DNA from 2 places in the Lactobacillus gallinarum genome. Region 2 is predicted to be linked to the other one. Evidence: predicted binding sites of a transcription regulator. Region 2 holds the regulator's gene; the other holds the start of a gene.
The links. The regulator Rex, encoded in region 2, represses fermentation and respiration genes when NADH is low (regulators of the CRP and FNR family bind a similar motif). The targets are predictions, from matches to a motif close to TTGTGAANTANTTCACAA.
Positions count from the first base shown of each region.

Region 1 (3,433 bases), on a different contig from region 2:
TTGTCGCGTCTTTTTTTAAGCTTCTTTTTTGTCACTCCAGAGTTTGGAGATTAAGTACAAGATGATGAAAGTAACGATAGCTGAAATCATTGGGATGCGGTAGCTTGGTAAAATCAAAAGCAAGATGATCATCAATACGAAGAACAATAGAATCAAATAATCAACGTAAGGGAAGCCAGGCATTTTGAAGTCATTTAACTTATTTTCAGGTGTTTTTCTTCTGTAAGCAATGTGAGTCAAAACCATTAAGCACCAGATGATCAAGAACATACTTGTTGAAGTAGATGAAATAAAGTTAAAGGCTTGATCGCCGATAATCAAGGTAATCAGTGGTGCGCAGGCCATAAATAATGCTGACAAAATTAAAGCATTTTGTGGCAACTGCCGTCTGGATAGGTGACCAAAAGTTTGATTCCACTTGCCTTTGCCGTGGAAAGTAACTGAGAACAAAAGTCGTCCCGCACTGTATAAAAAACTGTTAGTGGAGGAGACTGCTGCCGAAATTACTACGAAGTTAATGATTAAACTCGCATTTCTAATTCCCGTAGCTCCAAGCGCTTGAACAAATGGACTGGAGTTAGTTGCTACCTTTGACCAAGGGATCACTAGTAAAATACCTAAGATTGCCATTACATAAAACAAAATGATACGAACAGGTAACTGATTAATTGCTTGCTTTAAGGTAGTTTTAGGATTTTGGGCTTCCGCAGCAGTTAAACCAATAAGTTCAACTCCAATAAAACTAAAGATAACCATTTGGAAACCTTGCAAAAATCCTTTAGTACCTCTAGCAAAGAAACCACCGTGATCATCTAAGTTGGCAAAGGCAACAGGACCAAATGATGTTTTACCACCAGTGATTAATAGATAAGCGATCAATAAAACAAAAGCAACTACTGTCACGATTTTGATAATGGCAAAACTGAATTCCAAATTACCAAAAACACGAGCTGAAATTAGATTGATGATCAACAAAACGGCAATTGTAATTAATCCTGGAATCCATGGTTTTAAATTGGGAAACCAATATTCAAAATAAATTCCTAAGGCAGTTGTTTCTGCCATTCCTAAAGTGATCCAACTAATCCAATAAAGATATCCGGTAATAAATCCGATGTTTTTACCCAGATATTGTTCGATAAAATCAATGTAAGTATGCTTGTTGAGGTCGGACATAATCATTTCGCCTAAGGCTCGCATAAGCAAGAATAGGAAAATACCTACAATGATATAAATCAGAATAACGCTAGGACCTGCGCGGTGAATACTATCACCAACCCCTAGAAAAAGTCCGGTTCCAATCGTTCCACCTAAAGCAATTAATTGAATATGTGCATTGCTTAGGGTTCTTTTATATCCAGAACTAGTCTCTGATTTTTTCTCACTCATATATTTCCCCCATATTCTCAGTTTTATCACATGTACTTAATATTTTATCATTTTTGCAATCGAGCACCAGTGATTATAGGAAAGCTTTAAAAAAATTCAGAAGAATAATATAAATTAATATGTTTGTTAATTCACAAACTAGTAAAAATAGCAACCGCTTTCATTAGTCTGAGAGTAAATTATAGAGTGATTTTTTATGCTTGTTCACTAGTGAATTACGTAAATTATGGCGTTTACTTTTAAATTTATTGTGCTATAGTTGACATTGTAAATTAGTTCACAAGAATTAGTAGATCTTAGAGGTAATAAAATAATGGCTAAGACACAACCAAAAGAGACTCAAACAGAGGAAGAGAAGAAAAAGCAAATTTACGACATGGTTGATAATTTAGTAAAAAGATCACATGTTGCATTAGACCAAATGGCTAACTTCACACAAGAACAAGTTGATAAGATCTGTGAAGCAGTTGCTACTGCAGGTGAACAAAATGCTTACCCACTAGCTAAGATGGCTGTTGAAGAAACTAAGCGTGGTGTAGTAGAAGACAAAACTACTAAGAACATGTACGCTAGTGAAAATATTTGGAATAGTTTACGTCACGAAAAGACTGTTGGCGTAATTGAGGAAGACAAGGAATTAGGTTTAACCAAGATTGCTGAACCTAAGGGTGTTATTGCCGGTGTTACTCCAGTAACTAACCCAACTTCAACTGTTATCTTCAAAGCTATGCTTGCTTTAAAGACTAGAAATACTATTATTTTCGGCTTCCACCCACAAGCTCAAAAGTGTTGTGTAGAAACTGGTAAGATCATTCAAGCTGCAGCCGTTGCTGCGGGTGCTCCAAAAGATGCAATTCAATGGATTGAAGAACCAAGTTTGGATGCTACTACTGATTTAATGAATAACCCAGGTGTTCAAACCATTTTAGCTACAGGTGGTCCTGGTATGGTTAAGGCCGCATATTCATCAGGTAAGCCAGCCATCGGTGTTGGTCCTGGTAACGGCCCATCCTACATTGAAAAGACTGCTAACATTGACCGTGCCGTTTACGACATTGTTTTGTCAAAGAACTTCGATAACGGTATGGTTTGTGCCTCTGAAAACTCAGTTGTTGTAGATGATGAAATCTACGACCGAGTTAAGGAAGAATTCAAGAAGTGGAGCTGCTACTTCTTGAACAAAGAAGAAATTAAGAAGTTTGAAGAACACTTCATCGATCCAAGACGTGGTACTGTTGCAGGTCCTGTAGCTGGTAAGTCAGCTTATGAAATTGCTAAGCTCTGCGGCGTCGATGTACCAAAGGAGACCAAGGTTATTGTTGCTGAATACAAGGGCGTTGGTAGAAAATTCCCACTTTCAGCTGAAAAGCTTTCACCAGTCTTCACTTTATACCGTGCTAAAGATCATGATGATGCTTTCAGAATTTGTTCAGAATTGCTTGATTACGGTGGTCGTGGTCACACTGCTGGACTTCACTCAAGTGATCAAAAAGTAATCAAAGAATTCTCAATGAAGATGGATGCATGCCGTATCTTGGTTAACTCACCAGCTGCTCTTGGTGGTATCGGTGACCTTTACAACAATATGTTGCCATCACTTACCTTGGGTACTGGTTCATATGGTGCCAACACCTTCTCACACAACATTGGTGCTCGCGATTTGCTTAACATTAAAACTGTTGCCAAGCGTCGTGACAACATGCAATGGGTAAAGGTACCATCAAAGACCTACTTCGAACACAATGCTGCTAACTACTTACGTCACATGCCAAACGTTAACCGCTTCTTCATCGTTACTGATGAAGGCGTAGCTGACCAAGGCTTTGCCGATGAAATTACCGACATTATTTCTAAGCGCCGTGGCCAAAAGGAATACGAAGTATTCAAGGCTGTAACTCTTGATCCTAACACTGACGTAATTAAAGACGGTGTTCACAGAATGAACATCTTTAAACCAGACGTTGTCATCGCCATCGGTGGTGGTTCAGTCATGGACGCTGCTAAGGTAATGCGTTTATTCTACGAAAATCCAGAAATGAAGTTT
Region 1 covers NZ_NFKZ01000033.1:6,854-10,286, forward strand. The annotation lists gene B5E95_RS08825 (amino acid permease) at 16-1,389, opposite strand; gene adhE (bifunctional acetaldehyde-CoA/alcohol dehydrogenase) at 1,703-3,433, shown strand, end outside.
Region 1: a site for Rex is predicted at 1,655-1,672, ahead of adhE (bifunctional acetaldehyde-CoA/alcohol dehydrogenase). Genes of this name have one in related genera too.

Region 2 (3,433 bases):
CGTCAAATCTGTCATTGTTATATTGACATTCATTGTCACTGTTTCATTTGCTGCCTGAGCATCATCTAAGTATAAGTTAACATCACTCATTTTAGCATTCACATCAATTGTCTCTAGTGCTTTAGAATGAATATAACGAGAAGTGTCTGACATAGTTTGATCAACTACTACATGAGAACCTTGTTCTTTGCTTACTGTATCAGTAAAGATATGATCTGTAAGATTTTCTCTTTTGTCCCTAAAGTTTTTAATTTTCTTATTTGCATAAACCACCGTATGAAATCGATTGCGAAAAATAATCCCCAATCCAATTGAAATTAGGACTGCTGCAAGTAAAATAGTCCACGGTACCAACCGAGTAATATGTAGTGGTTCAGCGAAAATCATTAAAATGAACGCAACGGAAAAGACACTCTCAGTGATCCGACGATTAATTAATCCATCTAATAAACTGATTGCAAAAATCACTGTCCCAATCGCAGCCCAGAACCCTAGTCTGTAAGTCCAAATCCCCATTTGGTTTAAAACTACAAACAATGCACAGGCAATAAAGAAGATGCCCCAAAAAGCTCGTCCCAATTTACCTCTCATTGAAAATTCCTTCTTTCTTCTAAACGATTACGCAAATCACGATAATAATGCCGCGATACATAGACCGTTTTATATGATTCTTCAAATTTAATCTGACAGTTAGAAATCGAACGTGTAATGGCATATATTTTATCCAAATTCAAAATAGTAGATTTAGCTACTCGCATAAAATTGCCGCCCAATATATCTTCTAACTCATACAATTTGTATTTAACTTGATAAGCATTTTTCGTCGTATGAGCCATGACGATCTTACTGTCAGTTTCAAAGAAAAGGATGTCGCTTAAATTCAAATAATAAGAGACATCATCTTTGATAGCTTCGATCTGCTCAAGATTAGGCGTTTGTTTCTGCAAGGCATGATACAATTGTTCAATTTCTGGCGTTAATTCCGAAGCATTAATAACTATTTCTGTCTCCTTTTGATTAGGATCAATATTTAATTTTACCTTCAAGCTTCATCCCTCCCTTCGACTTAACTATATTAAACCAAGAATCTTGCGTGAAAACTAGCTATTTAGACTAAGTGGTCAATTTTCATGACTAAGAGGTAAAAAAAGACTACCTTTCATTTAGAAAAGTAGTCTTTTAAGATTATAATTCATCGTTCTTTTGCTTTTCAGAATCTAAAAAGTAAATCAATGTTTGCAATTCTGTTGCCAAATCTACATTTTGCACTCTTACACTTGCAGGAGCAGATAATCTAATCGGTGTAAAGTTCATAATTCCCTTAACTCCCGCATCTACCATTTCATCAGTAGTCTTTTGGGCAGCGGTTGAAGGAACAGTTAAAATAGCAATTGAAATTTGTTGATCACTTAATTGCTGCTTTAAATCTTTCATATCGTAAACAGGAACGCCGCTTAGGATACGACCTGTAATTTTTTTATTAATATCAAAAGCACAAGAAATTCTAATATTGTTGCTTCGCTTAAAATTGTAATTAAGTAACGCTCTTCCCAAGTTACCAACACCAACTAAAGCAACGTTTGTCAATGTATCTTGATTTAAAATCTTTTTGAAAAAGCTCAGCAAATTCTTTACATCATAACCATATCCGCGCTTACCTAAAGCACCAAAATATGAGAAATCTCTTCTAATCGAAGCACTATCAACTTGAACTGCCTCAGATAGTTCAGTGGAAGAAACCTTATCCTTGCCTTCTTCATTTAAAATGATCAAATAACGATAATATAAAGGTAGTCTTTTTGCTGTTGCTTTTGGAATTTTTATTCTATCCATAATAGAAGCCCCCAACTGTATTTCATGTTTGTGAATGCACAATCAAGCATATCTATCATACCTGTTAACAGGGTGTTTGTCCAAATATATTTTTCACAAAGATTATTTTTCACATGTATTTAGTATTCGATCACTTTCTACCATATGGTAGAATAATGGTTAGGTGAAAAATTATGATTATTGCACAAGGACACGATTTAGAACAACAATTTGGTGCCAACACTTTATTTAAAAATGTTACTTTTTCAATCGATTCTAATGCCCGAATCGGTTTAGTTGGTCCCAACGGGGTCGGTAAAACTACCCTATTAAAAATTATGACAGGCGAGCAAGAACCAACTCACGGTGAATTCACTGTTAACAAGGGCATTGATGTAGGTTACATTGCTCAGGAAAATGCATTAAACGAAGACAAGACCATTTGGGATGAAATGGAATCTGTTTTTGCACCCTTAATAAAGGAAGCAAAAAGTTTAACTCACATGCAAGAACAAATTGCGGAACATCCCGAAGACCAGGAACTGCTTAAGCAATATGACCAAAAGCAATTTGCTTTTGAACAAAAAGGTGGTTATACCTACCAATCAGATATTAAGAGTATCTTGAATGGTTTCAAGTTTCCAGAAAATACTTGGCAAAAGAAGATTGGCAGCCTTTCTGGCGGTGAAAAGACTAGATTAGCTTTCGTAAAGTTGCTTCTGCGTAAGCCCGCATTGCTTTTGCTAGACGAACCTACTAACTACCTTGACTTGGATACGCTTGATTGGTTGGAAGGCTTTTTGAAGAACTATAGCGGTGCAATTTTGGTTGTATCCCACGACCAGTACTTCTTAGATCATTTGGCAACTCAAATCTTCGAATTGCAATTTGGTAAATTAACTCCATTTAAGGGTAATTATTCTGCTTACGTAATGCAGCGTGAACAACGTGATAAAGATCAAGAAGCAGCATATGAAAAGCAACAGGCCGAGATCAAAAAAGACGAAGAATTTATTCAAAAGAATTTAGTAAGAGCTACTACTACCAAACGTGCTCAGAGTCGTCGTAAAAAGCTTGAAAAAATCGAACGAATCAAGCCACCAAAGCATAAGAACAAGGTTCGAATTCACTTTAATAGCGAGCGACCTTCTGGTAAGGAAGTTTTAATTCTTAACGATTTAACTATTGGTTATCCAGACAAAACAATGGTTAGTGATATTTCCTTCCAAATTAATAAAGGTGATCGTGTAGCTATTATTGGACCAAATGGTATCGGTAAATCTACATTACTTAAAACCATTATGAAACAATTGCAGCCTAAAGGTGGTTCCATTAAATACGGCGCATCTTTAGACATCGGGTATTATGATCAGGAATTGCAAAGACTTGATCCTTCTAAGACCGTTTTGGACACTGTTTGGGATCGTCATAAGACAATGCCAGAACGTGATGTTCGTTCAATCTTGGCCAGTTTTCTTTTTACTGCTAAAGATATTGATAAAACTGTCGGACAACTATCCGGTGGTCAAAAAGCCAGATTAACTTTAACAGTTCTTTCTCTTGAACACGATAACTTCTTGTTGATGGACGAACCTACCAACCACTTGGATATTGAAGCAAA
Region 2 covers NZ_NFKZ01000003.1:42,440-45,872, forward strand. The annotation lists gene B5E95_RS02040 (LiaF transmembrane domain-containing protein) at 1-591, opposite strand, end outside; gene B5E95_RS02045 (LytTR family DNA-binding domain-containing protein) at 588-1,046, opposite strand; gene B5E95_RS02050 (redox-sensing transcriptional repressor Rex) at 1,186-1,833, opposite strand; gene B5E95_RS02055 (ABC-F family ATP-binding cassette domain-containing protein) at 2,007-3,433, shown strand, end outside.